2 regions of the Corynebacterium simulans genome follow, and region 1 is predicted to be linked to the other one. Evidence: predicted binding sites of a transcription regulator. Region 1 holds the regulator's gene; the other holds the start of a gene.
The links. The regulator LexA, encoded in region 1, represses DNA repair genes until DNA is damaged. The targets are predictions, from matches to a motif close to CGAACANNTGTTCG.
Positions count from the first base shown of each region.

Region 1 (9,589 bases):
TCCCAGGCGGAGGGCATTGGTCTTTACCGCACTGAGCTTTCCTTCCTCTCTGCGAGCGAGGAGCCGACGGTGGATGAGCAGGCGCGCATCTATGGGAAGGTCTTTAACGCCTTCTCGTCTTCCAAGGTGGTTGTTCGTACCTTGGATGCGGGTTCAGATAAGCCGATTTCTTATGCCACCATGTCTTCCGAGGAAAACCCTGCGCTTGGCGTGCGTGGTCTGCGTATCGCACGCGATAACGAGGCGCTGTTGACTCGCCAGCTGGATGCCATTGCGCAGGCTTCCGCAGACCGTGGCGACGATGCCCCGACGTGGGTTATGGCGCCGATGGTCGCTACCGCCGTTGAGGCGAAGTGGTTCGCGGGTCTTTGTCGCGAGCGTGGCCTTACTGCGGGCGCCATGATTGAGGTTCCAGCGGCGGCTTTGATGGCCGATACCATCATGCCGCATCTAGACTTCGTCTCCATTGGTACCAATGACTTGACGCAGTACACCATGGCGGCGGATCGTCTTTCCCCGCAGCTGGCATATCTTACTGATCCATGGCAGCCGGCAGTGCTGCGCCTTATCCAGCACACCTGCGTGGTGGGCCAGGATAACAATGTTCCGGTTGGCGTATGCGGCGAGGCGGCAGCGGATCCGCTGCTTGCCTGCGTGCTGACTGGCTTGGGCGTGAACTCCCTGTCGGCGGCTTCCACGGCTGTCGCCGGCGTGGGCGCACAGCTTGCGGAGCTGACGTTCGAGCAGTGCCAAAAGCTTGCCGACGCCGCCATCAACGCCGAGGGCCCATCCGAAGCCCGAGCGGCAGCGCTCGCTTTGTTGGACGAGTTCTAAAACATAAAGATAGCCCCGCTTTTGGCGGGGCTATCTTTGTATGTGCCGATGCTACTTATCGGCGGCGATGACTACTTCGATTTCGCGCTCGCGAAGCGCCTCGATGAAGCTTTCTGGTGCGGCGGCATCGGTGATGACGACGTCGATATCCGCGATGGAGGCGAAGCTGACCAAATAATCGTTACCGAGTTTCGAGGAATCGCAGAGGACCACGACCTTGTGGGCGTTGGTGACAAAAGCGGACTTGATGGCTGCCTCTTGGGAATCTGCGGTAGACAGGCCGTGGTCGAGGGTGAGCGCATTGGTGCCGATGAAGGCGACGTCGGCACGCATGAGCGCCATGGTGCGCAGTGCAGTATCGCCCACGACTGCCTGGGTTATGGCGCGGACGGTGCCGCCGAGCAGCTGAACGTCGGGAACGCCGTTGCTTGCCAAGGAAAGCGAGATGGGCAAGCTATTGGAAACTATCGAAAATTGCCCTGCGGCGAATTGTTGACCGATGAGGTCTGCCAGGGCATTGGTGGTAGTACCCGCGTCGAGGAAGACGCTGCCGCCGGCGTCTGGGAGGAACTGCATGGCGGCGCGTGCGATGGCAATCTTGGCGCCGGTAGCGGAACGTTGCCGAGTGTCGAGGGTCAGCTCTGCGGTTTGGAAGGACTGAGAGGCCACAGCGCCGCCATGCACGCGGTGCACAACGCCTTCGCGGTCTAGGACCGCGAGATCGCGACGAATGGTTTCAGCGGTGACGTCGAAGCGCTCGGAAAGCTCGGTGACGTTGACGCGTCCCTCAACTGCGGTGAGGGAGGCGATCTGACGGCGACGCTCCTCTGCGTACATAGGGTCCTCCAAAGATCTGCCCAGGAACGGGGTGGGGGCTAGACAGCCTCCGTCTATTGGGGGTAAAGCGGAAGCTGTTGCCGGAATAATACTGGCTTGCCTCTAGTTTTCCAGAAATCCCTACGAATCGGAACGAAACAAAGAGTTTCACATATCGCTAATCTTGCATGCGGACGCCGAAATTTTCTTTAGCTGCAGATTTGCAAAATGTGACTTTAAACGCCGGCCAATGGACAACCGGAAAATTACGCATAAAAGGGGGTATTTTCGGGCATCCGTTGGCCGGCGTTGAAGCAGCGGAAGTGGGTGGTTAGAGCTTGCGGAACACCGAAACTACCTTGCCCATGATTTCTGCATCGTCACCCTTGATTGGGGAGTAAGCATCGTTGTGGGGCAGGAGCCACACACCCGAGGAATCCCGGTGGAATTCCTTGACGGTGGCTTCCTCGCCGTCGAGAAGCGCGGCGACAAACTCGCCTTCCTCGGCCACCGACTGCGAACGAACGATGACCCAGTCACCGTTGAGGATGCCTGCGTCCTGCATGGAGTCTCCCACAACCTGGAGCATGTATAGTTCGCCGTTGCCAACTACGTCATCTGGCATGGGAAAGTAGGTGTCGATGTTTTCTTCGGCGGTAATCGGCGAACCTGCGGCAATGCGGCCGACCACCGGAATATAGGAAACTGCGGAAGCGTCCTCTGGGGTGGCGTCGACAGACTGCTGCGGTTCTTCCTTGGGTGAGGCCTTGCGCCCTGGCTTCTTGGGCTCTTCCTCATTGAGGTGGCGTACATCGACGGCGCGGGGCTTGTTTGGGTCGCGGCGCAGGAAGCCTTTTTCTTCTAGTTGCTTGAGCTGATAGGCCACAGAAGAGGTGGACTGGAGGCCGGCAGCGTCGCCGATTTCGCGGATGCTTGGCGGGTAGCCGCGGAGCATGACTGCGTCGTGAATGACGTCGAGGATGCGGCGTTGGCGCGGCGAAAGGGAGTTGATGTCGGGCTTAGCGGAATTTTTAGCTGGCTTGCGTGGCACAGTTTCTCCTCGGCGGGGGTGGAAGTTGCCGCGCGGCTTCCGTCGCGGCTTGGGTTGTTCGAACTTGGGTTGCTCGAATTTTCGAAAAGCTTCCCTTCTTTTCTACCACGTGGGGGACAAATGTTCGAGAAATTTGCCGGAGGTGTGGACAAACTTTCGAAAAGTTGTTATAAATCGAACATAGCAACTAATTCGAACGGATTATCGATGAAACTTTTCGAACATGTCGCAGCAGAAAAGTACTCTGCAACCATCAGTTAATCGCAACACACAAACACTGGAGAATCTCACAATGGCTATCGCACTCAACACCGCATCCACCTATGTTACTTCCACTAATGCTCGCCGCGCGTACCGCGCTCGCGTCGTGCCGGCAGCCTCTGTTTGGGATGCGGATGTCTACGATGCCCGTCGCGCTGGGGTAACCGCAACACCCCACGATGTTCGAACCCTTAGCGTGGATAATCGAACATACGGAGCCCCTATCCGCCGCTGCGCGAATTCTGAATCCGCTGGTCATGGCGAGCAAGAATATTCGCGTGCGCAATCGAATCGTGCGAATTATCTGTTGGGCGCTGTCTTTGGTGCAGCAGTGTTCATCGGAACTGTATTCGGAGGCTTGACTGCTGACACTGGTGCTGTCCACACCGAGAACGCCCAAGTGGTTCAGGCAGGCGTTACGCACTAGCCGCCGCTGCACGCTAACCCCGTCGCGCGTTAGCTGCCGTCGCGCGTTTGGCTAGGCAGCGCTTGTGGCGTGCGGTTCTGTGGGCGTGCGGCAGTGTTGGTGTGGGAAAGTAATCACTCGGCTTGGATGCCGGCCGGAAAATGGCATCCCCAGTTGTTTGGGCAGTACACTAAATGCGGTCTTAACGCCTGCCTTCCACGTGTGGGAGGTGGATGACGTGAAAGTGAAAGGAACCGTGCGGTGTACTGCCCGTTTTGTCATTATGAACAGTCGCGAGTCATCGACTCTCGTGTAGTCGACGCCGGCACCGCCATCCGCCGTCGGCGCGAGTGCGCCTCCTGCAAAGGCCGTTTCACCACGATGGAAAAGGCGGTTCTTTTGGTGGTTAAGCGCAACGGTCTGGCGGAGCCGTTCAGCCGCGACAAGCTAATCCGCGGCGTCCGTCGCGCTTGCCAGGGACGCGACGTCAGCGACGACGCTTTGAAAAAGCTAGCCCAAGAAGTAGAGGAGACCGTGCGCAGCCACGGTTCCTCCCAGGTCAATGCCAACGACATTGGCCTTGCAATCCTCGAGCCGCTGCGTGACCTTGATGAGGTGGCCTACCTGCGCTTCGCGTCCGTTTACAAGTCCTTCGAAAGCGCCGACGATTTCGAATCCGAAATTCGCCTGATGCGCCGCCGCGACCGCGATAACTTTTAAGAGCCGCAGTGCCAGCCTAGGGCTGGTGCTCGTTTGCGGATGCTGGCAAACGGCGTATGGCCGCGTCTGGAGCTAGACGGCGTGGTGATTAGCGGAGCTTGTCCACCGCCTTTTGGATGCGGCGCAAGGATACCGGGTGCGCGGTGCCGAGGCGCTGAGCAAAAAGTGAGACGCGTAGTTCCTCGACCATCCAGTAGATGTCCTTGACCTCGCGGGTTTTGGCGCGTCCGGCGGGCAGGTTGCGCAGGCGATTGTTGAGGTAGGCTTTGGCCTCATCGACTTCGGCCTGCCGGTCCGCGTCTTTGTCTGGGTCTATTGCCATCTCATCTAGACGAATCCGCATAGCCTGTACGTAGCGCGGGAGATGGCGCAGGTGCGCCATGCCATGCACGGTGATGGCGTTTTCGGGAAGCAGGAACTTCAGCTGCTCGCGCATATCGTCAATTGCAGGTCCTTCCCATTGTTTGAGCTCGGCACGCAGGTTCGCATACTCGGCAAGCCCTGGCGCGATTGCCACCACGGATTGCCGGACGCGGCCAGGCACCTGGGGCTTGACGACGTCGCGAAGCTTGGCGAAGCCCTCCGGCGACCGAGGCGCACCGCCGGCTTCGACCATGAGATCGCGAATGGCAGCCACCCGCGCATCGCCAACGAGGCCTTCGGCGCCGCCGTGAGGGTAGGCGTCGACAGCCACGCGCTGCTGCAAGGGCAGACCCTTGACCATCTGTTGGTGATTGACGTTAATCTCCCGCAGGAGCAGCGTCAGAGTGGTGGTCAACATGGCGGCGTCGGCAGCGGCCTTGGTGGGGTGAACCTTCAGGGAAACGCCGTCCGTGGTTGCCACGAGCGCGGGGTACGCGGTGACCTCATGGCCGTCAACCACCGTTTGGACTTCCTCGTCAATAGTGCCGAGCGTCTCCGGCGTCCACTCTTTGACGGCCTTCGACTCAGACTTGCGTCCGACCCGCGAGACTGAGGACTTGATGTGCCCCGCCTGGCGCTGCACGAGCGCTGCGAGGTCCCGGTCAGAATCGATAATCTTCCCGCGCTTATCCACCGCAGCGTAGTTCATCTGCAGGTGCGGCGGCAGGCTGGATGGCCGGAAGTCGGAAGCGTTGATCCCTTGGCCGCCGAGCTCGCGGAGGACGTCGGCAAGCTGCTGCGTCAGGGGGCCTTCATAAGGGAGCAGACGCGGCAGGGCACGCTCTGCGAACTCCGGCGCGGGAACCACGGTGCGACGCAACGCCTTCGGCAGGGAACGGATTAGCTCCGTGGCCAACTCCAGGCGTAGGCCCGGCACCAGCCAATCGAAGCCCTCCGTATCCAGCCCTGCAAGCAACGGTACGGGCACCATCAAGGTGACGCCATCGAGGGGATCCCCGGGCTCGAACTTATAGCTCAAGTCATAGTCAATCGAACCCTTCAGCCACCTATCCGGAAACGCCTCCTCCGTGACGTCGTGGTCTTCCTCGATAAGCTTTTCCGGGTCGAAGTCCAGCAGGTCTGGGGTCTTGTGACGCTGTTTCTTCCACCACGAGTCGAAGTGCCGGCCCGTGGTGACCTTGGCGGGGATACGTGTGTCGTAGAAATCGAAGAGCGTGTCCTCCGAAACCACCAGACCCCGGCGTCGTGCCTTGTCCTCAAATTCGGCGGCCTCTTCCAGCTTTTTCACGTTGTCGTGGAAGAAGTGGTGGTGGGTATTCCACTCGCCTTCAATTAGCGCAGAGCGGATGAACATATCGCGTGCGGCCGTCGGGTCGACGCGGTGATAGGGCACCGTGCGGTCTACCACGATGGGGACGCCGTAGAGAGTCGAGCGCTGCGTGGCCACGGCGGCGGCGCGCTTGCGCGACCACACGGGATCGGAATAGTTGTGCCGTAGCAGGTCCGCGCCTAGCTTTTCCACCCACGCGGGGTCGATGGCGGCTACGTCGCGTGCCCACAGGCGCGAGGTTTCGACGAGTTCGGCGGCCATTAGAAATTCCGGCGGCTTCTTCGCCAGCGCGGAACCGGGGAAGACTAGGAAGCGAGTATTGCGGGCACCGTGGAATTCCTTGGAGTTGCCATCGCGCGCGCCGATGTTGGACAAAAGGCCCGCTAAAAGCGACATATGGATGTCATCGGGGCGGCGTTCGGTGGCTTCTTGCTGGTTCCATCCGAGCTGCTTGGCGACGTCCCTAAGCTGGCGCACCAAGTCAAACCACTCGCGGATGCGCATGTAGTGCAGGAATTCCTTCTTCATGCGCTTGCGGAAGGCATTGCCGCTCATCTCGGTGCGGGCGTCCTTGAGGAAATCCCACAGGTTGAGCATGGCGAGGAAGTCGGAGGAGGCGTCCTTAAAGCGCGCGTGGGCTTGGTCGGCTTGCGCTTGGTATTCGAGGGGGCGCTCGCGAACGTCTTGGATGGTCATGGCCGCGACGATGACCATGACGTCTTCCAAGCAGCCGGAGCGGTGGGCCTCGACGAGCATGCGCGCCATGCGGGGGTCGACGGGGATGCGGGAAAGGTCGCGGCCGATGTCGGTGAGAACCGGAAGACCGTCTTTTTCCTCTTGCGAGTGCAGGGCGCCGAGCTCGCGGAGGAGCAGCAGGCCATCGCGAATGGCCTTGTTCTCCGGCGGCTGCACGAAGGGGAACTCCGAGATATCGCCTAGGCGCAGCGAAATCATCTGCAGGATGACGCTGGCCAAGTTGGTACGCAGGATTTCGGGGTCGGTAAATTCTGGGCGGGAGGCGAAGTCCTGCTCGGAGTACAGGCGGATGGCAATGCCGTCGGCAACACGGCCGCAGCGGCCGGAACGCTGGTTGGCGCTGGCCTGCGAAATTGGCTCGATGGGCAGGCGCTGGACCTTGGTGCGGGTGGAATAGCGCGAGATACGCGCGGTGCCGGTGTCTACCACGTATCGAATACCCGGGACCGTCAGCGAGGTCTCTGCGATGTTAGTGGACAGCACGATGCGGCGGCCGCGGTGCTCGGAAAAGACGCGGTGCTGCTCGTCGTTGGACAGGCGGCCAAACAGTGGGGTGACCTCAACGCCGCGCCACTTGCGCGCCTCGATGGCCTCTTGCGCGTCGCGGATATCGCGCTCGCCGGGGAAGAAGCAGAGGATGTCGCCTTCTCCTTCTGCCATGAGCTCCTCGATGGCCTCGCACAGGCCGTCTAGCGGATCTTGATCGACGACCTTGCCCCCAGCTTCGAACTCGAGCGGCCGGTAGCGAATTTCCACCGGGTAGGTGCGCCCGGAGACCTCGATGATGGGCGCGGGCTTTCCCTCACCGTCTGCGAAGTGCTGGGCAAAGCGCTCTGGGTCGATGGTCGCGGAGGTGATAATCACCTTGAGATCCGGGCGCTTAGGCAGCAGGCGCTTTAAGTAGCCCAGCAGGAAATCAATGTTGAGGGAACGCTCGTGAGCCTCATCGATGATGATGGTGTCATAAGCATTCAGGAAGCGGTCGCGCTGCATCTCCGCGAGCAGGATGCCGTCTGTCATTAGTTTCACGGCAGTGGTAGCAGACACGCGATCATCGAAACGGATGGCGTAGCCCACGGACTCGCCGATCTTCTGATCCATCTCCTGCGCGATACGCTCGGCGACGGTGCGCGCGGCTAGACGACGCGGCTGGGTATGGCCGATCAGCCCCTTGCGGCCACGGCCTAGCTCGAGGCAGATCTTAGGGATCTGCGTGGTCTTACCGGAGCCGGTCTCGCCGGCGATGATGACCACCTGGTTATCGCGGATGGCTTCTGCGATGTCGTCCTTGCGGCCGGAAACCGGAAGGGTCTCGGGGTAGGAAATAGGGGGAACGGCGGCGTCGATTAGCGCGACGCGCTCGCGGGCTTGTTGGATATCGCCCCCGATTGCGGTGAGGGCTTGGGGCGAGCGGGCCTTGCGAAGGCGGCGTCGGAAAGCGCGGGCATCTTTGGTAGAAACCTCGTCGAGAGCGGCGTAAAGCTCGTCGCGGGTGGGCGTTGAAGAAGTCGTCATAGCTGGTTGTGAATTCTACTAGTCGTCGTAAGCGGCGGGAAATGTTGATAGGGTGGGTGCGATCAAGGCAAAAGAAAATGAATTTGAATAGAGGGGATTGAAGATGTCTTCACCTTTTGGATCTGCAGGCGACGGCAAGGATTTCCCGCGTTATGAGCCAACCAACCACCCGGAGGACCGTCCTGACTACGGCTTGCCTTCCTACGGTAGCTACAACGCGGGCGGGAACGCTGGCTACGACGAGCAGCCACAGGGCGGCGTGGGCTACAACGGCCCGGTTTCTGCGACGAAGGCTATCGGCTGGGCATTCCGCACGGCCTTTGGTAACTGGCAGCTGTGGATTTTGGGTTCGCTTTTGATGTTGGCTGTATTCGGCATCCTCGGTGCCGTTGTGGGATTCATCTTGGCCTCCAACGGCGACGGCAACGCCGCGTTCACGGGCAATATCTTCTCCAACGTGATCACGCAGGTGATTTCCTTGCTGGTCTCCTTGTTCGTCATGCGTCTGGCGCTGTTCCAGATTGATGACCCGAAGACTGGCTGGTCCTACATCGGTAAGGACGTGCGATGGGGCAATACCTTCCTGATGCTGCTGATCATCGCCCTCGTGTCCTTCGTGGTCATGATTTTGGCCGTCATGGTCTTTGGTGGCACCGCCTTTGCCACGCTCACCAGCGCGGACATTCAGGACGAGGATGCAGCTCTGGCGGCTGCTGGCACCGTCTTCGGCATCCTGGCAGTGATGGTCATCATCGGCTGGCTGGTCACTCCGCTGTACAAGCTGATGCCATGGTTCGCAGCTGACGGTGACTCCATTGGCGATTCCATCAAGAAGGGCTTCATGGCGGGCAAGGCCAACTACGCGCAGCTGCTGCTCTACGCGTTGATGATGTTCGGCCTGGGTATCGCTTGTATCTTCACGCTTGGTCTGGGCCTTTTCATCTTCGCTCCAGTTTCCTTGCTGGCTGAGGCGCACTTGTTCCGCCAGTGCGCTGGCCGCTACGTACAGGCCTAAAGATAAAAGAAAAATCCTCGGTTCCAATCAAGGAGCCGAGGAATTTTTTATACGTTGCGCGAGCGCTGCAGTGCTTCTTCGAAGGCTGCGGTAACCAGCGCGCCGAACTTGCGGAACTCTTCGGCGCGAGCGGCGGAGCTGCGGAAGACCAAGCCCACCTCGCGCTCAGCGGTAACGCTTGGGTCGAAGCGCGAGACCTGTAAGTGCGGGTTGGTGCACTCGGTGGCAATGGCCGATTCCGGAACCAAAGTAGCGCCCAGCCCGCCCATAACTAGCTGCAAGATGGTGGTCAAAGAGGATGCACGAGTAACTGAGTTAGTGGCCTCAGACGCGTTGATATGCGCGCGGCGGCACAGATCGAGGATTTGATCGCGGAGGCAATGGCCGTCGTCGAGAAGCAAAAGCTTCAGGCTATCTAACTCTGCAGGGGTGAGGTCCTCGCGGCCTGCCAGGGCATCATTGTTGTCGGTGACCACGACGAAGTCCTCCGTGTACAGCGGC
Region 1 is NZ_CP014634.1:2,563,831-2,573,419, forward strand. Features, by position in the region: gene ptsP (phosphoenolpyruvate--protein phosphotransferase) at 1-834, shown strand, start outside; gene WM42_RS11990 (DeoR/GlpR family DNA-binding transcription regulator) at 886-1,671, opposite strand; gene lexA (transcriptional repressor LexA) at 1,982-2,701, opposite strand; gene WM42_RS12000 (hypothetical protein) at 2,994-3,389, shown strand; gene nrdR (transcriptional regulator NrdR) at 3,630-4,088, shown strand; gene hrpA (ATP-dependent RNA helicase HrpA) at 4,177-8,073, opposite strand; gene WM42_RS12015 (DUF2189 domain-containing protein) at 8,177-9,088, shown strand; gene WM42_RS12020 (hydrogen peroxide-inducible genes activator) at 9,136-9,589, opposite strand, start outside.

Region 2 (9,589 bases), 1.1 Mb from region 1:
GGTCGTCTGCTTCTACCAGGTCTGGGGTGTTGCGCAGGGAAGTGGCAACAAACTTGGAAGCGACCTCCGTGCGCGGGTTGGAAAAGACCTCGTAGACGCTGCCGGCCTCGATGACGCGGCCGGCTTCCATGACGGCAACCTTATCCGCGATGGAACGAACCACGTCCATCTCGTGGGTAATCACGACGATGGTAATACCCAGGTCGCGGTTGACCTTGCGCAGCAGATCCAGCACCTCGTGCGTGGTGGTGGGATCGAGTGCGGAGGTGGCTTCGTCAGCCAGCAACAGCGAAGGGTTGGTCGCCAGCGCGCGAGCGATGCCCACGCGCTGCTTCTGACCGCCGGAGAGCTGCTCCGGGTAATTCGAGCCCTTATCGCCAAGGCCCACGAACTGCAGGAGCTCCTCCACGCGCTTTTTGCGTTCTTCCTTCGGCATACCGGCTAGGCGCAGCGGGTATTCGATGTTGCCTGCCGCGGTGCGCGAGGTCATCAAATTAAACTGCTGGAAAATCATGCCGATGTTGCGGCGGATACCACGCAGCTTGGACTCCGGCATGCCGACGATGTCGGTGCCATCCAGTAGGAGCCGGCCCGAGGTGGGCTTATCCAAGCCGTTGATCATGCGCACCAGCGTGGACTTCCCCGCGCCGGAAAAGCCGATGATGCCGACGATTTCACCGGGCTCGACGGTCAGCGAGACGTCGTCAAGCGCCTTGGTTTCGGTCTTGTTATTTTTAAAGACCTTGGTGATGTTGCGGAACTCAATGCGGGTGCCGTGCTTGGCACCGGGATTATCTGTCACGTGAGGCGTTTCCTTCATATTGTTGTGACTGGCTAAAACCTTCTAAGACCTTACTCGGCGGAGGAAGTCTCCAAGCGATCCAGGATTTCCTGGAGTTCATTTTGCGGACGATCCACGAAGATGGTGGTGCCGCCCGTGGTCTCCTGCACTGCCTTTTTGACCTCTGGTGAAAGGTACAGCTGCGCTAAGCGCTTGACCTTATCGTTGTCCTTATCCTTTTCTTGTACTGCCCAGACGTTGATGTATGGGTCGAACATGACGGTGGGATCGGCGCTGGGAGCTTCGGGGTCGTCGTAAAGCACTGCCTCGGCCGGGTTGATGCCCGCGCGCTTGAAGAAGGAATTGGTGATGATGGCAGGGGTGCCTTCGCCGTATGCCGACGGAGTCTGGGAAGCATCGACCGGGGTTACCTTGACCTTTGACTTGGCCTCGTCGATGTCGGCCGGATCCGGGGTTAGCTTGCCCTTTTCCTGCAAAGTCACCAGATCGTTGGCGGCCAGCAGGTTGATGGCGCGGCCCTGGTTGGTGGCGTCATTCGGGATGGCGACTTCCTGGCCCTCGATGCCCTTTATATCCTTGTGGCCCTTCCAAAACAGCGGCATCGGGTAGACCTGCGTGGAGGCCACCGGAACGAGGTTGGTGCCGTTGCCCGCGTTGTATTCCGCCAGGAACTTCAGGTGCTGAAACTTGTTGGTGTCGGTGCTGCCTTCCGCCAGAGACTGGTTCGGGGTGGCGTAGTCGGTGAAGCTTTTCATCTCGATCTCGATGCCTTCCTTGGCGGCGAGATCTTTCAATACGTCCCACTCCGGAAGCTCGGCATCGGTGGTGCCGATGATGATTGGATCCTCTGCGGTGCCGGCAGCAAACTCGGAGGACTTGGAAGAACAACCCGCAAGGCCCGTGGCTGCAACAATGCTTGCCGCAGCCAGCGCAGCAATCTTTTTCAGCTGCACGGCGCTAGCTCTGCTCTGTCACGCGGTCGAGGATCTTCTTCAGCTCCTCCGGAGACTTTTGAACCGGAACGGAAGTGCCCTTGGAATCCTCTGCGACGGCGTCCTGGACGGCCTGGGAGTGCCAAATTTCGGCGACCTTCTTAATCTCCTCGTTGTTGGCGTCTTCTGCGCGAACGACGAAGGCGTTGATATAAGGCTCTGCCTCCTTGGAGTTCGGGTCATCCTGGAATACGGCGGTGGTGGGGTCGATGCCGGCGCGGTCGAGGAAGGAGTTGTTGATGATGGCTGGCTTGCCTTCGCCGTAGGCGGCGGGGGTTTGTGCGGCGTCGACAGGCACGACCTTGACCTTGGACTTTGCCTCGTCAATATCCGGCAGACCTGGGGTGATGAGGCCTTCCTTCTTCAACGTAACCAGCTTGGCCTGTACGAGGACGTTGATGGCGCGTCCCTGGTTGGTGGTGTCATTCGGGATGGCTACTTCCTGGCCCTCGATGCCGTCGAGGGAGTCGTGCCCCTGCCAGAACAATGCCAGCGGCACGATTTCGGTGGCGACGATCGGAACGAGGTCGGTGCCGTTGCCCTTGTTGAACTCCGCCAAGAACTTCAGGTGTTGGAAGTTATTGGTATCCAGTTCGCCTTGGTCAAGCGCCTGGTTCGGGGTGTTGTAGTCCGAGAAGTTCTGCACCTCGATGTCAAGGCCTTGCGCCTCGGCTTCGTCCTCGAAGGCGGACCATGCCTTCTTAGCGGCGTCGGTAGTGCCGACGACGATCTTGCCGTCGGAATCGCCAGAGGAGCAAGCAGCCAGGCTGGTGGCTGCGATGACGGCTGCGGAGGAAGCAGCGAGAACGCGGCGAATACGCATGATATGAGGTGTCCCTTCGAGTGAAATAACGTTTGTTGCAAGAAACCTAGCAATGATTGAACCGCTTTGTCTATATCGCTTTGGGTGAGACTGAAAAATTGACTAGAACATAGTTTCGATCCTATCTTTTCCCCATGAGGTTTAATGGTGGGGTGGCGCTGCCTTGGTCGCGGGTGGAGCGGATTCTTTCCGGCCGTCCTGCCGCAACGCCCGTTTCGGTGGAGCACTTGGGGGAGCGGGGCGAGGGTCTCGAGCGCGGGGTCTCGGCCGTGCCTTTCGCGGAGCTGCATGCGGTTTCTTCCTATAGCTTTTTGGACGGCGCCTCGGAGCCGGAAGAGCTGGTGGCGCGCGCGATGCAGCTGGGGCTAGAGGGGCTTGCGCTGGTGGATAAGGACGGTTTTTATGGCCTGATGAAATTTGCCGAAGCCGCCGCTAAGGCGGGGCTGCCGGCGGTGTTTGGGGCGGAGCTTTCGCTTGTCGACGGCCCTCTTGTCGTCCTCGCCCGCACCCCCGAGGGGTACCGCCGGCTATCGCGATTGATTGCCCAAGCGCGCATGGATGCAGATGTGAAGGGCGAGGTGGCTTACCCGCCGTTGGAAGTAATTGCGGAGCGTTTGCAAGATTATTGCCTGTTCCTTCTGGACTGGCAATGGTTGGACAAAATCGATCATGTGCTCGAAAGAATAAAAATAGACAGCATAGTACTTGAGTATTCCTGCACGATGTCTCCTGAGGACGCAGATCGCCACGCTGAACTGGATAAATGCAATAATCTGCGCGCCATCGCCACTGCCTTACCCGCTGCCGCCACACGGCAGGAAGCGCGCCTAGCCGCGGCAAAGCGTGCGCTTAGCCAAAGAAAATCTCTGGACCAGGCAGAACCCGATGCGCCCCCGATGGGTGCCGGCTGGCTGCGCTCAGGCGAGCAGATGGCGCAGCTTTTTCCGGAGCGGCCGGAGCTCATCGCCGAGACCGTCAAAGTATTAAAGGAGTGCAGTTTCACCTGGGATGCGCTCGCGCCGAACCTGCCTGACTTCGAGGTGCCTGAAGGCCATACCGAGATGTCTTGGCTGACGCACCTGACCTGGCAGCGAGCAGAAGAGCGCTATGCCTCGCGCCCGGCTGCGATTCGCTCGCGGGCGTGGAAGCAGATCGAGTACGAGCTAGGCGTTATCGAGCAGCTGACCTTTCCAGGGTATTTCCTCATCGTGTGTGACCTCGTGGATTTTTGCCGTCGCTCCAACATCCTCTGCCAGGGGCGCGGCTCGGCGGCGAACTCCGCGGTGTGTTTTGCCTTAGGAATCACTAACGCCGAGCCGATTTCCGCGGGGCTTCTTTTTGAGCGCTTCCTTTCGCCAGACCGCGATGGCCCACCGGACATCGATATCGACATCGAATCCGGCCGCCGCGAGGAGGTCATTCAATACGTCTATGACAAGCATGGCCGCGAGCGCGCAGCGCAGGTGGCCAACGTTATTACGTATCGCCGCAAGGGCGCTGTTCGCGATGCAGCGCGTGCCTTGGGCTATCCCCAAGGCAGCGCCGATTCCTGGTCGAAGGGGCTTTCGGAGCCGCCGGAGGGCGTCGTTAAGCTGGCGGAGCAATTCCTCGGCCAACCGCGCCACCTGGGCATTCACTCGGGCGGCATGGTGTTGTGCGACCGTCCTATTGCAGACGTGGTGCCAATGGAATGGGCGCGGATGGAAAAGCGTTCGGTGCTGCAGTGGGATAAGGATGACTGCGCGGCGGCCGGATTGGTGAAGTTCGATCTGCTGGGCCTTGGCATGCTGGAGGCGCTGCACCACATGCAGGACTTGGTGGAGGAGACCACCGGGTACAAGGTGAATCTGTGGGAGCTCGACCTAGCGGAAAAAGAGGTCTATGACATGCTCTGCCGCGCCGATGCGGTGGGGGTATTCCAGGTGGAATCGCGCGCGCAGCTGTCCACGCTGCCGCGCTTGCGCCCGCAGAAGTTCTTCGACTTGGTGGTGGAGGTTGCGCTCATTCGTCCCGGCCCGATTCAGGGCGGTTCGGTGCATCCTTATCTGCGCCGCCGCGACGGTAAGGAGGCTGTGACCTATGACCACCCGGTGCTGGAGAAGTCTCTGGGCAAGACGCTGGGCATTCCGCTGTTTCAGGAGCAGCTGATGCAGATTGCCGTCGACGCCGCAGGCTTTTCCGGAGCGGAGGCCGATGACCTGCGGCGTGCGATGGGCTCGAAGCGCTCGCCTGCACGGATGGCCGCGCTCAAGCAGCGTTTTTATGATGGGCTCGCGCAGACGAATGGCATCGAGGGCGAGGTTGCGGACAAACTGTGGAACAAGATCGTGGCCTTTGCAGCCTATGGCTTCCCAGAGTCGCACTCGCAGTCTTTTGCCTCGTTGGTCTACTTCTCGGCGTGGATGAAGTATCACTATCCGGCGCAGTTTTGCGTGGGTCTGCTGCGGGCGCAGCCGATGGGCTTTTATTCGCCGCAATCGCTCATTCAGGATGCGCGGCGGCACGGCGTGGAAGTTCTTCCGCTGGACGTGAACGCTTCGGGTTGTCAGGCGCGTGCGGTGGTCCAAGACGGCGGCGAGGTGGCGATCCGGCTGGGCCTTAACCTCATCAAGGGGTTGGGGGAGAAGGCCGCGCAGCGTATCGAGGGTGCATGCGCGCAGATGCCGTTTCAAGACATCGCGGATCTGTCTAGGCGGGCGGAGCTTAGCGTTGAGCATGTGGAGGCTTTGGCCAGTGCCGGTGCGCTGGAGACCTTTGGGCTAAGCCGGCGGCAGGCGCTGTGGCAGGCGGGCGTGGCGGCTACGGAAAAGGCGGGCATGCTCGCAGGGCTTTCGGCTATTTCTGCGCCGAGCCTGCCTGGCATGAGCGCTTTCGAGCTGATGGCTTCCGACGTCGCCAGTACTGGCGTTACCCACGACAAACAGCCGATGGAGCTCGTGCGCGCCGCGCTTAACGACGCCCATGTCTGCACCGCCGCGCAGCTGCGGCAGGTTCCAGACGGCACACGGGTGCGGATTGCGGGCATCGTGACGCATAGGCAGCGTCCGCAGACTGCCGCCGGCGTCATCTTTTTGGGCTTGGAGGATGAGACCGGCTTGATGAACGTGATGGTCTCACCGGGGCTGTGGCAGCTCAACAAGACCGTGGCCAGGACGTCTAAAGCGCTGGTTATTCGTGGCATCGTGCAAAATGCCACGGGCGCGGTCAACGTGGTGGCAGACAAGCTGGAGCCGCTTGCCATGGGTGAGTGGCTCTCCCGCGGCTCGCGTGATTTCCGTTAGGCCGGTGCGAGAAATCCCCCCGTATTCAGGTAATACCGCACAACATTCACCCCGCGCTGGCAGCGGGCCTGTTTTTCCTCCTGCTCTACCTGGTCTTTTCTAAGTACGGGCGGATTCCGCTGGGCCTCGACGGGGAAGAAGCGGAGTATTCTATTGGCGCGGAGTTCGACTCCACCTCGGAGCAAGCCACTGAGTGGTATGGGCGCACCGACGAAGGCGGCGTGCCCATTCCTTATGACTACGATGCCGGTGAGTGCATCTCGAAGGAAAAGGCACGCGATCTTGTCCGCGCGATCGTCGGCGTCCATTCCGAGCGCGATGGTGCCCAGCAGTGTGAGCGATGCTCCGAACATCAGCACGCCGGCCAGCATTCCCGCCGAGCCACAGGACCATAACGGGAACGTGAAGGCATGATTATTCCTTAGAGATGAGCTCGTCGCGGTTGATTTTGCCGGCGAGGGATTGTGCGACGCTGAAGGGAATACACAGCATCTGCAGCAGGATGAGTTTGAAGAACAAGACGGCGACAAAGATCCCGTCCATCGAATCGACGAAACGCGTGCCTACTGAAATGGCGCCACAAGCGAGGAGCAATAGCAGGGAAGACATGAGTGCGGTCTTCAGACCGTCGTCGCGGGCTTCGACGCGCAGTTGCAGCATGTATTCGTCGAGCTCGGTGGTGGGGAGGTCTGCGTCGCCGATGGTCTTGCGCAGCTGCGCTACATACATGCCAGTCATGATCGCACCTGCGCAGGCGAGCATTAAAGGCCAAAACTGATCTACAAACTGTAGGGGAACAGACAATACGATGAGGGCGAGGCTCCAGTTGGCTAAAGATACGAGGCGCTTGCGCTTGGCTACGCGTCCCTGGACTTCGGCGGAGCTTTGAATAGTCATTGGGCTAGTCCTTTCGGTACATCTCTGTTGACAAGGGCTGGAACTCGGTGCGGGAGAAGACGGCTTCGACAGGGAGGCCGAATACTTCGCAGATGCTGAACGCGAGGTCGAGGCTGGGAGAGTGATCGCCACGCTCAAGGGCGCCGATGCTTTGGGGGTTGACCCCGACGGCGTCGGCAAGCTGGGCGCGCGACATGTCCCTCTCGACTCGGAGCAACCGAACCCTATTGAAAATTGGGGAAGACGGCTTTTTCTTTGGGGACATAAACCAAAGTGTTGTATAAACCCAACACTTTGTCAAGGGGTCTGAGGGCTTTGTTAGCATAGGCGGCATGCGCTCCGCCCTTTCTCCAGACATGCATCCGGTCTCCCGGAAGCTGACCACAGCTCGCTATATTCACCACCTGAGCTGGTCGGCAGTCTTTGCTATCGCTTTCGCGGTTGCGGGGTACTTCGCCAGCTCATTTTGGTACTGGTTCGCCGGAGCCTGGGGAGTGTGGTTCGTTTACTTGCTCTGGCTTATCCCCGCGCAGGTGGCGAATATGGGGTGGAAGGAGACTGACGATGAGCTGGTGATTACCCGCGGCAAGCTGTGGTACCGCCTGACCATTGTTCCGTTCGGCCGCATCCAGTTCGTGGACGTCTCCGCCGGCCCCATCGAGCGGTCCTTGGGGCTGAAAAGGGTGAAGATTCACACGGCGTCGACAAGCTCAGATGCGAAAATTGCAGGCCTTTTAGCCGCTGACGCCGATGCATTGCGCGAGCGCCTCGCCGTGAAGGCGCGCGAGAGGATGAGCGGACTGTGAACGGACGGCACCGGCTGGGCAAGGACCGCGCCCCAGTTGATAGGGAAGGCTATCGCCGTGTGCACCGGCTGACGCCGCTGCTGCGCTTTTGGTCGGTTATCTTCGCGTTTCTGGCCATTTGCGTGCTCAACTTCAACTTGGAGATGCTCTCCGACATCGCGGCCTACCTGCGCGGCGGGCACTGGAGTGACATTGGCCTTGGAACGCTCGCGGGGCTCGGCGGCTTCGTCGTGGTCTGCCTGGGCATTTGGTATGTCTCCGCCATCTGGTGGCGCAAGCTGGGCTATAAGCTCGGCCCCGATGAGGTGGCGCTGCGCCACGGCGTGATTTCCACGTCTTTTCGCTCCGCACGCTATGACCGCATTCAGGCTGTCGACGTGGTGGAGTCCGTCATCGCGCGGTTATTTGGTCTGGCTGCAGTGCGCGTGGAAACAGCCGGCGGCACGGCCTCTGTCATTGAGATTTCCTTTCTGCGCAGGCAAGAGGCCATGGCGTTGCGCGAGGAGCTTCTGACCCACGTGCATAGCCGTTCGGCGGTGTCGGAGGATGCCGGTTCCGAGGCGGTCGGGCAGGTAGCTCCGGCGGAAGAGCAGGGCTGGCAGCTGATTCCAGAAATCCCCGTTGGTCGCACGCTGGCGGCGGAGGCGCTGCGTTTGCCCACGCTGATTGCGGTTGTAGTCATGGCGATTTTCCTCGCTTTGCCGGATTTCCGCGCCGCCACGGTGCCCATCGTGGTGGGCTTTGTGCCCAATATTTGGAATCTCATCGATACCTCGTGGCGCTTCCAATCCCGCTACGACGGCCACGATGAGGTACTCAACATCTCCTACGGCTTGGCTGACCGCCGCCGCCAGACGATCCGGCGTTCGCGCATTCATGCGGTGCGGGTTACCCAGCCGCTGCTGTGGCGCATGTTTGGCTGGTACGAGGTGCAGGTTTCCGTGGCCGGGTACGGCGCGGTGGGCGGCGGCAAGCAGTCGGGCTCCACGCGCATCTTGCCGGTGGGCACGCGGGAGCAGGCGCTGCGCGTACTAGAGCTGGTCTCCGATCTTGATGCCGCGCAGATCGAGTATTACGCCCAGCCAGAGGGGCACACCCACCCCACCTATGTGTCGCCGCGTAAGGCCTGGTTGGCCTCGCCGGTGGATGTGCGCCAGCAGGCGGTCACGTTGGTGGGCGAGGACGTCGCCGTTGTGCATTCAGGAAGACTGTCGCGTCGGGTGATGGTCGTGGGCACTCCGCATATCCAGGAACTGACGGTCCAAGCCGGCCCGCTCAATCAGCTGCTGGGCGTGCAAAACATCCGCTTCGATCTGGTTAAGGGTCCCGTTGGAATGGCGGGAAAGCAGCTTGCGCTTGCCGACGCCGCCGAGCTTCTCACCCGCCTGCGGCAACGCCAACTGCCTTCGATGGAGCACGAGGCTACGATGCCGGCGCCGGGCGAGGCCGGCGCAGACTAAGCAAGACTGGACCGCGCTTTCGTCCGGGGTTGGCGGAGGCTGTGCCGCAGTGGGCTGCAGCAGTACAGGAACCGCATCCGCTGGTGGGGCAGGAGTTGAGCGTTTCGGCGTTTAGCTCCCCGGTGGAGAGCAGGTGTGAAATCACAAGATTGACCGTGCCGATTTTAAGGCCCGTTACGTGCGCGATTCCGGCGCGGGTGGTGGTGCCGGAGGAAATCGCGTCCTTTACCTGAGCAATGGGCGAGGTCATAGCAGCCTCAAGAGCTGGAAGGCGACCACGGCCAAGGCCCAAGCGGTAAATAGTTGCACCGCGAAACCGAAGAGTGTCCAGCGCCAGCCAATCTCCCGTTTCTGGGCAGCCAGCGTTGCCACGCACGGGGTATAGGCGAGCAGGAAGAGCATATACGCCCACACTGCAGCGTTCGTATTTCCGTCGGAGGCTGTGGCGAAGTCGGCGCGCACCTTCTCGCTTAAGGGGCTCGATGCCTGTTCTTCGGGTGCGGCGTCGGTGACGTCGTCTACTGCGTA
Region 2 is NZ_CP014634.1:892,165-901,753, reverse strand. Features, by position in the region: gene WM42_RS04165 (methionine ABC transporter ATP-binding protein) at 1-820, opposite strand, end outside; gene WM42_RS04160 (MetQ/NlpA family ABC transporter substrate-binding protein) at 853-1,755, opposite strand; gene WM42_RS04155 (MetQ/NlpA family ABC transporter substrate-binding protein) at 1,760-2,617, opposite strand; gene WM42_RS04150 (error-prone DNA polymerase) at 2,752-5,898, shown strand; gene WM42_RS04145 (hypothetical protein) at 5,895-6,257, opposite strand; gene WM42_RS04140 (hypothetical protein) at 6,313-6,795, opposite strand; gene WM42_RS04135 (helix-turn-helix transcriptional regulator) at 6,800-7,060, opposite strand; gene WM42_RS04130 (PH domain-containing protein) at 7,152-7,601, shown strand; gene WM42_RS04125 (PH domain-containing protein) at 7,598-9,061, shown strand; gene WM42_RS04120 (hypothetical protein) at 9,024-9,311, opposite strand; gene feoB (ferrous iron transport protein B) at 9,308-9,589, opposite strand, start outside.
Region 2: a site for LexA is predicted at 2,722-2,735, ahead of WM42_RS04150 (error-prone DNA polymerase). Genes of this name have one in related genera too.